4 regions of the Bradyrhizobium sp. USDA 10063 genome follow, and region 1 is predicted to be linked to each of the others. Evidence: predicted binding sites of a transcription regulator. Region 1 holds the regulator's gene; each other region holds the start of a gene.
The links. The regulator LexA, encoded in region 1, represses DNA repair genes until DNA is damaged. The targets are predictions, from matches to a motif close to TGTTCNNNNTGTGTTCNG.

Region 1 (4,209 bases):
GCCCTTGGCGTAGCCGGGACCCGGGACCCATAGCCACAGGATGTCGTGATGTGCTCCGCTGTAACCGCTTGTGCTCACGCAACAACGCCTCGCTGTGGTTACGGGTCCCTGCTTTCCAGGGACGACAGCGGTGTGCGTGACCGTTGCCGACGGTTGCCATTGACGACATTGCCGTGGTCGCAGGATTTTCGTACACCACCGTCGTCATGACCCAACCGTCCCTCTCCCCCGGCTCCGCCGACGTCCTGTTGTTCGATCTCGGCCGCGTCGTGCTCGATATCGATTTCGGCAAGGTGATGACCATCTGGGCCGGCCATGCCGGCTGCGAGCCCGCCGAGCTCGCCGCCCGCTTTGTCATGGACGAGAGTTACAGGCATCACGAGGTCGGCAAGATCGATGACGCCGCCTTCTTCGCAAGCCTGCGGCAGTCGCTCGGCATCGAAATCTCCGACGCCCAGTTCCTGGAAGGCTGGAACGCGATCTTCGCCGGCGAGATGCCAGGAATCGCCGAGCACCTGGCGCGCGCCAAGGTGCGCCTGCCGCTCTATGCTTTCTCGAACACCAATCCGCCCCATATCGAGCATTTCTCGACAGCCTATTCGGACGTGCTCGGCCACTTCCGCCAGATATTCTTCTCGTCGACGATCGGGTTTCGGAAACCCGATGCGGAAGCCTATGATTACGTGGTGAAGGCGATCGGCGTGCCGGCCTCGCGCATCGTGTTCTTCGACGATTCCGCCGAGAACATCCGCGGCGCACGAGCGGCAGGCCTTAACGCCATTCACGTCACATCGTCAGATGATGTGACGAACGCGCTTCTCGCACTCGGAATTTAGGAGTTGCCCGTGGCCCTGATGCCGGTCGCCGATGCGCTAGCCGCTGTTCTCGCCGGCGTGGAACCGTTGACGGAAGAGATGGTCGCGCTCGATGCTGCCTGTCACCGCACCCTCGCGCATGACGTCGCAGCGAGGCGCACGCAGCCGCCACTGGCGATGTCAGCGATGGATGGCTATGCGGTGCGCTCAGCCGATGCCGCCGATCTCAGCGCGCGGCTGAAGGTGATCGGCGAAGTCGCCGCGGGCCGGCCGTTCGATCGGGAACTTGGCCGGCGCGAAGCGGCGCGGATCTTCACCGGTGGCGTCATTCCCGCTGGCGCCGATGCCGTCGTGATCCAGGAAGACACCAGGGTCGACGGCGATCACATCACCATCACCGAGGCCGCCATCGCCGGGCGGCATATCCGGCCCGCCGGGATCGATTTCCGCGAAGGCGACGTGCTGCTTCAGCGCGGCAGCCGGCTGACCGACCGCGCGCTGTCGCTGGCGGCGTCGATGAACTATCCGGAACTCGCGGTGCGGCGCCGGCCAAAGGTCGCCGTGCTCGCGACCGGCGACGAACTGGTGATGCCGGGCAGCTCGCCGGGTCCGGGCCAGATCGTCTATTCCAACGGCTATGCGCTGCGGGCGCTGGCCCGCGCGGAAGGCGCCGAAACGATCGATCTGGGGGTCGCCGCGGACACGGTTGCCGCCACCACCGAAGGCATCCGCCGCGCGCATGCCGCGGGCGCCGATATCCTCGTCACCACCGGCGGCGCCTCGGTCGGCGACCATGACCTCGTGAAACCGTCGCTCGAGGCCGAGGGTGTCACCATGGCGTTCTGGAAGATCGCGATGCGGCCGGGCAAGCCGATGATGCATGGCCGGCTCGGCGCGATGCGGGTGATCGGCCTGCCCGGCAATCCGGTGTCGTCCTATGTCTGCGCCTACCTGTTCCTGGTGCCGTTGATTCGGGCCCTGCTCGGCCGCTCGGCGATCCATCACGTCAGGAAAAGCGCCCTGCTCGGCCGCGATCTCGCCGCCAACGATCAGCGCGAAGACTATCTTCGTGCGCTGCTCGAAGAGCGCGCCGACGGCACGCTGATCGCAACGCCGGTCACCCGGCAGGACAGTTCGCTGCTCGGGAATCTCACTGCGGCGCAGGCACTTGTGATCCGTCCGCCATTCGCGCCGGCGGCGCCGAAAGGCGCCCCCTGCGACATTCTCCGATTGCCTGAATGAAGCCGCGACCAGCACGTACGGGAGCATTTCCAATCGCGTTCACCTGAAATTAAGTGGTTGCGGAACACATATCGAACATATAGTGTCCGTTCATGATTTGTTTCGAAACTCGCTGTCTACGAATGGGAGTGCGTGGCTCCCGAGATCAGCTCTTCTCAAGTCTCGGATCGAACGACGCTACCAACCGGGGGAATGCTCGCGATGCTTACGCGCAAACAGTATGAACTTCTGCGTTTCATCAACGAACGGCTGAAAGAGGCCGGTGTGCCTCCTTCCTTCGACGAGATGAAGGACGCACTCGACCTGCGCTCGAAGTCCGGCATCCACCGCCTGATCACGGCGCTGGAGGAACGGGGCTTCATCCGTCGCCTGCCGAACCGCGCCCGCGCGATCGAGGTGATCAAGCTGCCCGAGCTCTCGGCGGCCGGCAACGGCCGCCGCGGGTTCACGCCGAGCGTCATCGAAGGCACGCTCGGCAAGCGCACGAGCAGCACGGCCGTGGCCGAGGACGATGGCAACCGTCCCGTCGCGGTCCCCGTGATGGGCCGGATCGCGGCGGGTACGCCGATCGAGGCGCTGCAGACCCGCAGCCACACGATCAGCGTGCCGCCCGACATGCTCGGCTCCGGCGAGCACTACGCGCTCGAGGTGCGTGGCGATTCCATGGTGGAGGCCGGAATCCTCGACGGCGACATGGCGCTGATCCAGCGCAACGAGACCGCCAACACCGGCGACATCGTGGTGGCGCTGATCGATGAGGAGGAAGCTACGCTGAAGCGCTTCCGTCGCCGCGGCGCCTCGATCGCACTCGAGCCTGCCAATGCCGCCTACGAAGTCCGCATCCTGCCGCCGAACCGGGTGCGGATCCAGGGCAAGCTGATCGGGCTTTATCGCAAGTATTGAGCGTCCGGCACAGCAGCCCGTCTGGTACTTGGGTGGGTACTTTGTTCATGCGAGACGCTGACAAGAACGACTTAGAATGATTAGAATATGAGTCCCGGTAGTTCGCCGCCGGGGCTATTCTGTGCGAGGCAACGTACGGCAGCGCCTCGCTATCGTGTTTGTGAACGGACACAAGGCGTGGGCCGTACAAATGCCAAGAACGAAGCAGAGGCTTATAAGTTATCGTCCACTCTGATAGAGGCCTGCGCCTCTCCCAGGCCCGGGTCGGCTATCTCGAATGAGGAGCAATCCGATGTGTGACTATAGCCTGCATGCCGTGGCGACGCGTCCCGCCCAGGTTGGAGAGACGCTCATCACCACCACCTTCCGCGGCACCTCGACCCGCGGCTTCGCTTCGGAAAGCGATCCGACGGTCGCGGTCTGCATGCTTCCCGGGACCGAACTCGCGTTCGCTGACAACGTCCGTTACGACAATCGCTGGATTTGGACCAAGACGACCGGCTTCCGCGTCGGCAAGTTCAACCAGATCGATCCGCATATTCGGGATCGTCACCACGACGCTATCGAATTCCCCGATGGCAGCCATGTATTGGTGACCCAGCTCTGCGAAGGGCAGCGGGCGACCGTGCTGCAACTGCCCGTGACGCATCATGTTGTCGAGCCGGCGCAGAAGGTGGTCGAGCAGCGCCCGGCGCCGAACCCGCTGTTCATGGGCTGACGGCCTCGCGCAGCGTGCGCCGCCGGTTTCGGCCGGCGGAACGTTGCCGCGAGCGACAAGCAAAGTGTTTTGAGCGGCCCCGGAGGGCACATCCGGGGGCGCGTGTGATTTTGTGTTGAACGAGTGCTTCATTTCGCCGAGGGGGCGTGATCGGTGGTCACCAAGATCACATGGCAAAGAGCCGGACGCGTGGCCGAGCCGGGCCGGTACATGTTCAGGTTCGGCTGGCTCACCGTGGCAGCGGAAGATCTTGCCATCTGGGAGCGATATCCGGATGCGACCTTTACGCTCGTTCAAATGCCTTCGCGTTCAGGCAGCCCGGACGAGTTTCGACTCGGCGCGTTCGAGTTGCCGGCCAGCGCCGGCGGAGATTGACGGGGCGCTCAGTCTTCTGGCTGCAGGTCGGATTCGGACGGGGTCGCATCGATCGCGCGCGGCGCAGGTGCTCCCTGGATTCGGATCGTGGTCTCGGGCTCGCCTTCGCCTGACATCGCGGGGGACCACGGCCGGTCGAGGCCGGCGGGCCTGACC
Region 2 (4,209 bases), 4.4 Mb from region 1:
TGACTTCCTCGAGAGACCGGACTCAAAGACCATGAAATTGAACGTCGCCGTCCAGATGGATCCCATTGAGCGCATCAACATTCGCGGCGATTCGACCTTCGCGCTGCTGCTCGAAGCGCAGAAGCGTGGCCACGGCGTTTCCTATTACACGCCGGACAAGCTCTCGCTGCGCGGCGATGAGCTGGTGGCACCGGTGCAAATCCTCACCGTGCGCGACGAGGTCGGCGATCACTTCATCCTTGGCGAGCCCAAGCGCGAGCCGCTGACCAATTTCGACGTGATCCTGCTGCGGCAGGATCCGCCGTTCGATCTCGCCTATATCACCTCGACGCATTTTCTCGAACGCATCCACCCGAAGACCCTGGTCGTCAACGATCCCGCCAGCGTCCGCAATGCGCCGGAAAAGCTGTTCGTGATGAACTTTCCGCAGCTCATGCCGCCGACGTTGATCTCGCGCGACCTCGACGAGATCAACGCGTTCCGTGACGAGCACGGCGCCGTCGTCATGAAACCGTTGCACGGCCATGGCGGCGCCGCGGTGTTCCGCGTGATGCCCCAGGACATGAATTTCGGCTCGCTGTTCGACATGTTTTCGGTGACCTTCAAGGAGCCCTGGGTGATCCAGCGCTTCCTTCCCGAGGTCAAACATGGCGACAAGCGCATCATCCTGGTCGACGGCGAATTCGCCGGCGCCGTCAACCGCGTGCCGGCGGCGGACGACCTGCGCTCGAACATGGTGCGCGGCGGCGCGGCGCAGTCGACCGAGCTTTCCGACCGCGAGCGCGAGATCTGCACAACGCTCGGTCCGGCCTTGCGCGAGCACGGCCTGTTGTTCGTCGGCATCGACGTGATCGACGGCTACCTCACCGAGATCAACGTCACCTCGCCGACCGGCATCCGCGCGATTCAGCGGCTCGGTGGTCCGGACGTGGCGGCCAGAATCTGGGACGTCATCGAGGCGAAGCGCGCAAAATCTTAGAGCGCGTCTGCCTTCCTTCCGCTCTGAGACCTCTTGTCAGCTTGCGACTGCGGGCGCAGCATGGCTGTGCTCGCCCTCAGGTCGCGGGGCAAGACCTGCGCGGCGCGCGACGACTTACCAAAATACAAATCGAAAAAACCGTTGGAGGAAAAGCATGACAATCAACGTCTCGCGAAGGTCCCTGCTCGCGCTCGGCGCCGGCCTTGGAGCAAGCACGCTGCTGGGCGGCAGCGCGCTGGCACGCGCGCCGAAGCTCGGCACGCAAACGCCTTATTGGCACCGCTTCATTCTCGGCGATGCCGAAGTCACCGTCGTCTCCGACGGCCCGCTGCCGCTCGGCGATCCTTCCGGCACCTTCACTGGCGTGCCGAAGGAAGAAGTGAAAAAGATGCTGTCGGACAACTTCCTGTCACCCGACAATGTCGTGCTGGAGCAGAATTCGCCGATCGTGAACACCGGCGACAAGCTGATCCTGTTCGACACCGGCATGGGCACTTCGAAAGCGTTCGGCCCGACCACCGGCCGCCAGCAGAAGAGCATGGCGGAAGCCGGCATCAAGCCCGAGGACATCGACGCCGTTGTCTGCTCGCATGCGCATATCGACCATATCGGCGGCATCGTCGGCGCCACTGACAAGCCGCTGTTCCCGAACGCGCAGGTCTATATCGCCCAGAGCGACTTCGATTACTGGACCGACGAAGGCAAGATGGGCAGCCCGCTGAAGGACTTCGTCATTCACGCGCGCAAGAATCTGCTGCCGGTCAAGGATCGGCTGGTGTTCTTCAAGGACGGCCAGGAATTCCTGCCCGGCGTACAGGCGATCGCGGCGCCCGGCCACACCGTCGGCCACCACATCTTCATGGTGAGCTCGGCCGGCAAATCCTTCGCCTTCCTCGGCGATCTCTCGCACCACTCCGTGCTGCTGCTCGAGCGGCCGCGGATGGAATTCTCCTACGATACCGACCCGAAGCAGGCGGCAGCCTCGCGGGTGAAGCTGCTGGAGATGCTGGCGGCCAACAAGATCCCCGTGATGTCCTACCACTTCGCCTGGCCCGGCTACGGCCACGTCGCCAAGGTCGGCGACGGCTTCAAATATTATCCCGAGCCGATGCAGATGACGCTGTAAGCTTGCGTGGGCTCCGGGACGGCTGAGCGGCAGGTCCCCGGAGCCCTTGTTCCTGTAATGTTCTTGCGCTTGCCGTTGCCTTCAGCTACCCTCGGTTCCGGCAAGGGGGCAGCATGGTTCAACGCGTTTCCACCGTCGCTTTCGAGGGGATAGAGGCTCGCGCGGTCGACGTGCAGGTGCAGGTCGCACCGGGACTGCCGGCCTTTGCGATCGTGGGCCTGCCGGACAAGGCGGTGTCCGAGGCGCGCGAGCGGGTTCGCTCAGCGCTGATTGCCTCCGGCCTCGCTTTGCCGGCACGCCGGATCATCGTCAACCTGGCGCCGGCTGACCTGCCCAAGGAAGGCAGCCACTACGACCTGCCGATCGCGCTCGGGCTGATGGCGGCGATCGGGGCGATTCCTTCCGATGCGCTCAACGGCTTTACCGTGCTCGGCGAACTCGGGCTGGATGGCTCGATTGCACCGGTTGCGGGCGTATTGCCGGCGGCGATCGGCGCCAATTCGCGCGACGAGGGGCTGATCTGCCCCGCGGCCTGCGGCTCGGAAGCGGCATGGGCGAGCCCGGACATCCAGATCATCGCAGCACAGTCGCTGATCCAGATCGCCAATCATTTCAAGGGCACGCAGGTGCTGTCGCGCCCGCAGCCGAAAGTGCACGAGCAGAAGGAGACGCTGCTCGACCTCCGCGACATCAAGGGCCAGGAGAGCGCCAAACGGGCGCTGGAGATCGCGGCGGCCGGTGGGCATCATTTGTTGATGATGGGCTCGCCCGGCGCCGGCAAGTCGATGCTGGCGGCGCGGCTGCCCTCGATCCTGCCGCCACTGTCGCCGTCTGAACTTTTGGAAGTGTCGATGATTGCGTCGGTGGCAGGCGAAATCCGCGACGGCGCCTTGACCGCGCGGCGGCCGTTCCGCAGCCCGCATCATTCCGCCAGCATGGCCGCGCTCACCGGCGGCGGCATGCGCGCGAGGCCCGGCGAGATTTCGCTGGCGCATCAGGGCGTGCTCTTCCTCGACGAATTACCGGAATTCGATCCGCGCGTCTTGGATTCGCTGCGCCAGCCGCTGGAGACAGGCGAGGTTTCCATTTCGCGCGCCAACCACCGCGTCACCTATCCGGCGCGCTTCATGCTGGTCGCGGCAATGAACCCGTGCCGTTGCGGCCATGCCTACGAGCCCGGCTATGCCTGCAAGCGCGGACCCATCGACCGCTGCACCGCCGATTACCAGATGCGCATCTCCGGTCCGCTGATGGACCGCATCGATCTGCGGATCGAAGTGCCGGCAGTGACCGCCGCCGACCTGATCCTGCCGCCGCCTTCCGAAGGATCAGCGGAAGTGGCGTCGCGGGTCGCAGCGGCTCGCGACATCCAGCTTGCGCGCTATGCCGCCGCAGGCATGCCCAACGTCCGCACCAATGCCGAGGCGCCGGCATCGCTGCTCGAGACCATCGCGCAGCCGGACGCGCAGGGGCAGAAGCTGCTCCGCGACGCGGCCGAAACCATGCGGCTTACCGCGCGCGGCTATCATCGCGTGTTGCGCGTCGCGCGTACGCTCGCCGATCTCGACGGCGTGGAGAAGATCGGCCGGCTGCATCTCGCCGAAGCGCTGTCCTACCGCGCGCTCGCCGACGACATCAGGCGCGCGGCGTAGAGCGTTTTCGAGCGACGTGGATACCGGTTCGCGTGAAGAAAACGCGTCAACGCGAAAGTAACCAGTTCTCTTTACGCTCCGCCAACCATAAGCCCGCGCGTTTGCAGGCTTTGGTCGCGTGAGTGGTGTCATGTTGCGTTTGAAGATTCTGGCCTCGGTCGTGCCGCTGGCTGTGTTCGCACTCGTTGCCCGCGGTGAATTCCTGCCGGGGCCTCGCCCCTGCATCGAAGCGGGTGGCGCCACCGTGCAGATCGCATCGATCCCCTGGCTCGCCCAGCTCCATGTCAGCTTCACGGACGACCCGGCCGCTGCCACCGTGCGGGTCCAGATCTCCGACAGCGCGGAGGCCGCCGATTTCGCGGTCATCGATGATGTCGACGACGCCGAGCCCGGCGCCTGCGAGAGCAACGGCGTGCCGCAACTGGTCGCGATCTCGGCCAAATCAGCCGCAA
Region 3 (4,209 bases), 4.7 Mb from region 1:
CTGTTGCGCCGCGGCCTGCAGAGCCTTGGCATCTGAGCCCGCTTCCGCCGCGTCGGGCGCAAAGGTGAATCCGTCGAGCCGGCCGATCACGTGCCCCTCGACGATGACTTCGCCGGTCTTGCCGATTTCAGTATTCAAAACAGAGTTCTCCCGCAGGCGGCGCATCAATACACTGGTACGACGATCAACGAAACGCTCCGTGAGCCGTTCATGCAGCGCATCGGATAATTTATTTTCGAGCTCGCGCGTGATCCCCTGCCAATGTTCGGGATCGGACAGCCAGTCCGGCCGGTTCGCCACAAAGGTCCAGGTGCGCACCTGAGCGATCCGGCCCGACAGCGTGTCGATATCGCCGTCGACGCGGTCGGCCTGATCGACCTGGGCGGCAAACCATGCATCGGGAATGCGCCCCTTTTGCATCAGGAAGCCGTAAACCGTGGTCACAAGCTCGGCATGCGCGGCCGGCGACAGCTTTCGGTAATCGGGTATCTGGCAGGTGTCCCATAGCCGCTCGACCGCGGCAGCGCCATGCGCCCGATCGCGCACCTCGGCGTCGCGCGCCGCATGGTCGAGCACGCGCATGTCCTCGGCGATCGGCGCCCGCGTCAGCACCTCATGCGACGGCGGCAGCGCGAGTGAAACCTGCAGGCTGCCGAGCGAGGAGAAATCCAGCTTCGAATTGCGCCACTGCAGCATTTTCACGCTGTCGAAGGTGTGGTTCTGCAGCGCGTTCACCAGTTCCGGCTCGAACGGCGCGCAGCGGCCGGTGGTGCCGAAGGTGCCATTGCGCGTCGCGCGCCCGGCACGCCCGGCGATCTGCGCAAACTCGGCCGGCGTCAGGCGGCGGAACTGATAGCCGTCGTATTTGCGGTCGGAGGCAAAGGCGACGTGATCGACGTCGAGGTTCAGCCCCATGCCGACGGCGTCGGTGGCGACGAGATAATCGACATCGCCGTTCTGGAACATCGCGACCTGCGCATTGCGTGTGCGCGGCGAGAGCGAGCCGAGCACGACCGCGGCGCCGCCATGCTGGCGGCGGATCAATTCGGCGATCGCATAGACCTCGTCGGCCGAGAACGCGACGATCGCGGTGCGCCGCGGCTGCCGCGTGATCTTGCGGTCGCCGGCGAATTCGAGCGTCGAGAGCCGCGGCCGCGTCACGATCGAGGCGCCGGGCAGCAGCCGCTCGACGATGGGGCGCATCGTCGCAGCCCCGAGCAGCAGCGTCTCGTCGCGGCCGCGCCGATTGAGGATGCGGTCGGTGAAGACATGCCCGCGCTCGAGATCGGCCGCGATCTGGATCTCGTCGACCGCAAGGAACGAGACGTCGAGATCGCGCGGCATCGCCTCCACAGTCGAGACCCAGAAGCGCGGCGACTTCGGCTTGATCTTCTCCTCGCCGGTGATCAGCGCGACGCTCTCGCTTCCCGCGCGATCGGCGATCTTGTTGTAGACCTCGCGCGCCAGGAGCCGCAGCGGCAGGCCGATCAGCCCGGACGAATGCCCGAGCATCCGCTCGATGGCCAGATGCGTCTTGCCGGTATTGGTCGGCCCGAGCACGGCGGTGACGCCGGCGCCAGGCGCGCGCTCATGGGCGAAGGGAGGAGAGGAAAGAGCCATGATTCCAGGTGCTTTTTGATGCGTTTCTTGGAGATGACAGAGAGCGCGGCTAGGAAAATCGTCTCACATTGCGACACGGCGGATGCCGCGGCTTAAGCTTCGGAACGAGTCTAGAACGAATCGCGGCCGAATCGCTGACTCCACCTGTGTTCTCCTCCGTTCACCGCAACATCTCGTGTCGGCATTTCAGTTCCAGCACCAAATCGGGTTTAGCAGCGATCACGATGACGGCGAAATCGTTAAAGCCGGAGTCGAATCAGAAGCGGCCAAGAGTCAACAGGATTCGTGCCCTCTCTGTCATTCCGGGGCGTCCGCAGGACGAGCCCGGAATCCATCGGGCCGCATGCGCCGGAGGAGACATGGATTCCGGGCTCATCGCTTCGCGATGCCCCGGAATGACGGTGCCTAGCCTCACTGCGTCTTCGCCACCCGCGGCGGCGTGGCCGACGTCACGAACGACGTCGCCTCCAGCATGGCGAGTCCGAACGGCGTCGGGATCTTGACGCGGAACGGGATCAGGATGCGCGTGCCCGCGATCGGCACGAAGGCGATCTCCATGTTGCGCGCCTCGGAGAGATATTTGATCACGGGCCGGTCCGGGATATAGCCCGCGATCGGCGTGAAATAGATCGCGCAGACCAGCGCCGGGCCCTGATAGCCCTTCTCCGCCTTGACCATCTCCACGCGCTTGAAATCGAGCTTCAGATCGTAGCGCAGCCGGCCGTCGAAAATGCCCGCGCTGGTGCGGCAGCTATCCGGGCTCATCAGTTCGCCATTGCCGGGCACCCGCAACAGCGAGCCGGTCATCGGATCGAACACGTTCTTCTTGTGCGCCTCGGTGACCGGGATGCGGTTGGGATCGACCGGCGGCTCCGGCTCGATCACGGTTTCCCTGATGTTGCCGCCGCCGAGCGCCATCCGGATGACCTCGGATTTCTTGTAGCTGTTGTAGTTGACGGTATAGCCCGATGCCACCAGCGCGCCATTGACCACGCGGCCCTGGGACCCGCCCACCCCGCCGGCGCCGGCAAAGGCCTTCACCAGCCCGGCGGTGCCGCCCTGCGCGATCGCGGAAAAGGTGTCCTCGCCGATCTCGATGGTCCAGCTTCCCTTGCCGACGGCGATACCGGCCAGCGAGGCCTCGTACTGCGCCTCCAGCCGGCCCTGCGCGAGCGCGCCCTCCGGCAACAGCAGAAACAGCGCGCCGGCGCCGAGCAGCCAGGATTCCCTCATCGAGGGCAGAAAACTGCTGAAAATGCTCACAAACTTAACGATCCTGTCGTCGGCGCCGAAAGATCATTTAGGAAGGAATGACCGGCAAGCAACGCGGGCGAATACGGAACCACCTTACGGGGCTGAATACGCCCTTTATATGGAAGGTTAAACCGCTGAACGGCCTTGTGAACGCGCTGGTTTTGGGCTCAGTAGGGTTTTACCGGTTGTCGTGAAAAAGCCGCGTCGAATTGAGGGTTTCAGGGCCTCGGAACGAGGCCAAAAACCTTGACGCTTTGCGCCTCACCCCCTATACGTCCGCGGTTCCTGGAAAATGGACGTGAAATTGAACCCCCGCCGCGCGCGGCGCGCGCTGTTGGTTTAGCGGGGATGGAAGAGGATTTGAACAATGTCCCGGCGCTGTGAACTGACGGCCAAAGGCCCGCAAGTGGGCCACAAGGTCAGCCACTCCAACATCAAGACCAAGCGGCGTTTCCTGCCGAACCTCTGCAACATCACCTTCCAGTCGGAAGCGCTCGGCCGCAACATCCGCCTGCGCGTCTCCTCGAACGCGGTGAAGAGCGTCGACCACAATGGCGGCCTCGACGCGTTCCTGCTGAAGGCGAATGCCGCGCACCTCTCGCCCCGCGCGCTGGATTTGAAGCGCCAGATCGAGAAGAAGCGGACGGCGGCCGCGGAGAAGCAGGCGAGCTGAGGCTCGCTGTATCAGAGTAGCGGTTTGAGAGTTTGAGCGGCCGGGTCGAAAGACCCGGCCGTTTTGTTTTAACGCAGGGTCCGAAGCGACGACTCACGAAATTTCAGAATAGAATGCTAGGCAATCACTAATCTCTGCGAGTTCACCATGTCAGAGGACGCTGAATACTTAGCGAGATACAAGAGCAATCACCTCTACGTTCATCCTGGAAAAAACGGAGCTTACGCGACGATCGCTGGTGAAAGCGAGGAGATCCTTGGGGAGATTGACGTCACCGCACGATCCAAGATCGCAATCTCAGCCTTTTATGTAGATGACCACCGTGACTTCGGCACTTTCAAGATTACAAAGTTGCAGTTTCATGCTCGGTACGGCTGGCGGGAGAAGGAACATGTTCACGTAAACCAATTTCAGCTAGCTCAAATGCGGGAATTTCTTTCCATTCTCTCAGCACTCGACCTTAGCGATGCTCAAAAGACAAGAGTTTCGCTCGACAATATCCATGTTGGCGCTCTCGGTGCGCTTCTGAGCAGCACAAAGGGACCCGAAATAATCCGCCAGCTTGCCGCAAGCCCCGAGCTTCACCATGATGTCTACGCAGTAGCGGCAAAACGTGCCGCATTGGCTGAATTCGAGACCAACCTTACCCATAGCGAAGTTTC
Region 4 (4,209 bases), 6.1 Mb from region 1:
TTCACCAGCACGAAGCCTGCGTCCTGATAGATTTTTCGTGCGGCCACCAGAATGCTCTGGGTCCAGAGCGTGATCTTGCGGTAGCCGCAGGCCCTGGCGAAGGTGATGCATTCGCCAACCAGCCGCTTGCCGAGCCCCTGTCCGCGGCCGGCCGGGTCGACCAGGAGCAGCCTGAGCTTGGCGATGTCGTCGGAGTGCCTGACCAGGAACACCGAGCCGACTGGCATGCCGTCGAGATCGGCGATCCAGCAGCGTTCACGCGAGGCGTCGAACGAAGTCAGGAATTTTGCTGCGATCTCGGCGACCAGCGCCTCGAAGGACGAATCGAAGCCGTATTCGCTGGCATAGAGCGCGCCATGGCTCTGCACCACCCAGCCCATGTCGCCCGGGCGGGGATCGCGCAGCACCGCGCGCGGGGCTGCGGCCTCGCCGAGCAGCCGCTCGATCGTGCCCATCGCCGCCGTCAGGCGGGCACGATCGTCCGGCGGAAGCCGCGTCAGCATCGCCGCGACCTCGTCATGCGAGGCGCGGTTGATCCTGGCAAAGGTCTGCCGCCCCTTCGCGGTGAGGCCGAGCTGGTATTGCCGGCGGTCGGAGGCGAGGGGCTCGCGCGTGATGAGCCCGTCCTCGTCGAATTTCTGGAGGATGCGGCTGAGATAGCCGGGATCGAGCCCGAGTTCGGTCCCGATCTCCTTGGCCGATATTTCCTCGCGATGGGCCAGCTCATAGAGCACCCGCGCCTCGCTGAGCGAGAACGGGCTTTTCAATAGATGTTGGTCGAGGAAGCCGAGCTTGCGGGTGTAGAAGCGGTTGAATGCCCGCACCGCGGCGACCTGGTTTTCGGAATCCGGCTCTGACATCGTGCGCACCTCAATAGTTGCCATTGTCAAATAATTATTTGACTTTGGCAAGTATCCAGGTGAGCTACATCGGCAAAGGCGCTGTGCTCCCTCTCCCGCTTGCGGAAGAGGGGGGGTGAGGGTGTCTCCGCATCGGGATTCCCTGGGTGGAGAGAGCCCCCACCCGGCGCTTCGCGCCGACCTCCCTCGCAAGCGGGGGGAGGTGAAGGAGAAGGCTATGCGACCATGATCCGGCTGCGCAGCATCGTGCGGGAGGAGCGGCCGAGCTGCCGCAACAGCCGCGCCTCGGAGCGGCGGGCATCGGGGCGGTAGCCGCCGAGCTGCTCGTAATGATCGCGCGCGATCAAAAGACCCTGCTCGGCGGTCGGGCCGGTCAGCATGCGGGCCACGAACCTGAAGCCGTCGCGCAGGCGGGTGTCGCCATAGGGCGAACGGGCGTAGCGGAAGATGCCCGCCCGCGGCCGGCCGCTGATCGCCACCCCCTGGATGAACTGGCTGGTCTCCTCGATCCAGCCGCTGTCGAGCACGGCGCCGGCATGCAGGAACATCAGCCAGGGCGCGCGCGCCTGGCGGGCGCCGGCCGCCAGCGCTGCGGCGCGGGTGCCGTCGAACGCCATGAAGCGGCAGCCGGCGACATCGGCGACGCGTTCGATCGCGCCGGTCTTGGCGCGATCCTTGGCGCGATCGACCAGCAGCACCTCTTTTATGATTCCGGCCGCAGCGCCCGGAACCAGCGCCGCAAGGGTGGCGACTGCAGCCCGCTCGTCGCCCTCGGTCGGGATAATCACGCTCAGCATTATCTGAGGCTTCGTTGGCTCAAAATGGGTGAAAAGCTCGAAAACTGTTATCACCTTGTCACAATCAAAACAGCCTGAGGGGTGCAGTTTTTTGCGGCAGCGCAATTGTGGAATTTTGCGAATGTGTTCTTGATTTGTTCTATCGGCATGCTAGCTTGGGAACATGAGCCGAGCATCCTCTCATGCCCTCAAGCACCCGCCGGTGACGGCGCCCTCCACACCGGCGGGTGCGCCCTCCGCGTTTCCCGAACTCGCGGTCGCGATCGAGCGCGAGCGGCGACGCGGCCGCGGCGCGCAATCCAATGCCAGCGGCCGTTATGAGGCGGAGGCCCGCGTTGCCTTCGACGATGGCTGGCAGAGCCTGGAAGAGCTGCCGCCGTTCAAGACCACGGTGTCGCTCGACACCTCGCGCAAGGTGATCGCGCGCAACGATTCGCCCGACATCGGGTTCGACCGCTCGATCAATCCGTACCGAGGCTGCGAGCATGGCTGCGTCTACTGCTTCGCGCGGCCGACGCATGCCTATCTCGGCCTGTCGCCGGGACTGGATTTCGAATCGAAGCTATTGGCAAAACCCGATGCGCCGGCTCTGCTCGAGAAGGAGCTTGCGGCGCCTGGTTATGAACCGCGCATGATCGCGATCGGCACCAACACCGATCCGTACCAGCCGATCGAGCGCGAGCACAAGATCATGCGCGGCATCCTCGAGGTGCTGGAGCGTGCCGGCCATCCGGTCGGCATCGTCACCAAGTCGGCGCTGGTGGCGCGCGACATCGATATCCTGCAGCGGATGGCGCGGCGGAACCTGGTCAAGGTCGCGCTGTCGGTGACGACACTCGATGCCAAGCTGGCGCGCACCATGGAGCCGCGCGCCTCGACGCCGCCGAAGCGGCTGGAAACGATCAAGCGGCTTTCGGATGCCGGCATCCCGACCACCGTGATGGTCGCGCCCGTAATCCCTGCGCTGAACGATTCCGAGATCGAGCGCATCCTTGATGCGGCGGCGCATGCCGGCGCCAAGGAAGCGAGCTACGTGCTGCTGCGGCTGCCCCTGGAAGTGCGCGACCTGTTCCGGGAATGGCTGCTGGCGAATTATCCGGACCGCTATCGCCACGTCTTCACCCTGATCCGCGACATGCGCGGCGGGCGCGACTACGACTCGCAGTGGGGGACGCGGATGAAGGGCACCGGGCCGATGGCCTGGATGATCGGCCGCCGCTTCGAGATTGCTTGCGAGAAGCTCGGCCTGAACAAGCGCCGTTCGAAGCTGACGACCGACCATTTCGTCAAGCCGAAGCAAAGCGGCGAGCAACTGAGCCTGTTCTGAGAGCGGCGCGAGCAATATGAAATAGAACTTGGTGGGCAGTCCCCTCGCGGCCCATCCTTCGAGACGCCCGCCTTCGGCGGGCTCCTCAGAGGGTGAGAATGATTCGCCTTGTCCGGAGAATTTTACATGTGATGGGCTGGAAGGCACAGACCGTAAAGCTTTTCGGTTGAGCCGGCGCCGAATGACCGCGATCTGACCTCCGGGCCGGTGCTGCGGCTGCTGCGGCGCTTTGTGGGCACCTGCTGGCGTGGACGCCTCTGTTCATGCCGCGACCTGCGCCTTGGCGTGCAAGGCGAGGAAGCGCATCATGTTGTGAGCGACGGCGAACCACAGCAGATGGAGGCGGGCCTTGATCTTGCCGCGCAGGGTTAGCTGGCGCAGTCCCATGCGGCGGGCATGGGCATTGATGCATTCGTGCTCGGCGCGCAGTCGGTAGAATGCCTTACCGTCCTTGCTCTGCATGCGTTCACGCCAATCCGCGACGCCAACACCGTCACCCTGCTTCGGCGCATAAGGGTCGGTGCCGTGCCTGGTTTGCCCCGCCGGGCACCACAGTTTGATATCTTTGGCGTGGGCCCACTCGATGTCGTCGTTCTTGGTGAAGCCGCCGTCGACCAGATAGTTGGAGGGGTCGTAGCCTTCAGCGTGCACCGTCTCGATCCCCGGTTGCGCCAGGCCGCGATCCGAGCCGCTGGTATCGATGTCGACCGCAACGATCACCTGGTGTTCCGGCGCCGAGATGATCTGCATGTTATAAGCCGGACGCCACCCACCATCGGCCATCTTCATCACCCGCGCGTCGGTATCGGTGGTCGAAGCGCGCGGCTCCTTCTGCTTGGCCACCTGGTTCTTGTTGGTCTTCTCGCGCCGCTCCCGCTCGACCTCCAGTTCCTTCATGCGCTGCTGCGCCGCCGCGATCCGCGCCTCGCGCTCGCGGGCGCCACGCGCCTTCGCCGCCCGCTGGCGACGATCGCCAGCCGCCGGATCCGTCTCGGCTTCAGCGCGCAGGCGCGCCACCCGCGTCTGCGCCGCGGTGAGCAGATCATCAAGCCGCGCGCGCCGGCGGAAGGAACTCGCCCCGGCACCCGCGCGCACCCGCAAGCCATCCTGCGCCAACGTGTCGAGCGACACCAGGCCAGCTTCCACCATGGATGCGACCCCCTGCGCCAGCAGCCGCTCCAGAACTGCCATATGCGCGATCCGGAAGTTCGACAGGCTGTGATAG

Region 2: ACVJGD_RS29190 (YifB family Mg chelatase-like AAA ATPase) is a predicted target of LexA. The motif match lies at 2,153-2,170, and genes of this name have one in related genera.
Region 3: ACVJGD_RS30790 (helicase-related protein) is a predicted target of LexA. The motif match lies at 1,721-1,738, and genes of this name have one in related genera.
Region 4: ACVJGD_RS36910 (PA0069 family radical SAM protein) is a predicted target of LexA. The motif match lies at 1,782-1,799, and genes of this name have one in related genera.

Annotation. Positions count from the first base shown of each region.
Region 1 covers NZ_JBSSGP010000002.1:1,317,448-1,321,656, forward strand. Annotated here, with positions in the region: gene ACVJGD_RS08155 (HAD-IA family hydrolase) at 207-836, shown strand; gene ACVJGD_RS08160 (molybdopterin molybdotransferase MoeA) at 846-2,057, shown strand; gene lexA (transcriptional repressor LexA) at 2,259-2,960, shown strand; gene ACVJGD_RS08170 (hypothetical protein) at 3,253-3,678, shown strand; gene ACVJGD_RS08175 (hypothetical protein) at 3,832-4,053, shown strand; gene ACVJGD_RS08180 (ComEC/Rec2 family competence protein) at 4,062-4,209, opposite strand, start outside.
Region 2 covers NZ_JBSSGP010000002.1:5,715,376-5,719,584, forward strand. Annotated here, with positions in the region: gene ACVJGD_RS29175 (YraN family protein) at 1-3, shown strand, start outside; gene gshB (glutathione synthase) at 32-979, shown strand; gene ACVJGD_RS29185 (MBL fold metallo-hydrolase) at 1,134-2,105, shown strand; gene ACVJGD_RS29190 (YifB family Mg chelatase-like AAA ATPase) at 2,219-3,757, shown strand; gene ACVJGD_RS29195 (hypothetical protein) at 3,888-4,209, shown strand, end outside.
Region 3 covers NZ_JBSSGP010000002.1:6,062,131-6,066,339, reverse strand. Annotated here, with positions in the region: gene ACVJGD_RS30790 (helicase-related protein) at 1-1,620, opposite strand, end outside; gene ACVJGD_RS30785 (DUF3108 domain-containing protein) at 2,032-2,853, opposite strand; gene rpmB (50S ribosomal protein L28) at 3,242-3,547, shown strand; gene ACVJGD_RS30775 (Shedu immune nuclease family protein) at 3,695-4,209, shown strand, end outside.
Region 4 covers NZ_JBSSGP010000002.1:7,402,216-7,406,424, forward strand. Annotated here, with positions in the region: gene ACVJGD_RS36900 (bifunctional helix-turn-helix transcriptional regulator/GNAT family N-acetyltransferase) at 1-860, opposite strand, end outside; gene ACVJGD_RS36905 (glycosyl transferase) at 1,076-1,657, opposite strand; gene ACVJGD_RS36910 (PA0069 family radical SAM protein) at 1,821-2,984, shown strand; gene ACVJGD_RS36915 (IS1182 family transposase) at 3,246-4,209, opposite strand, start outside.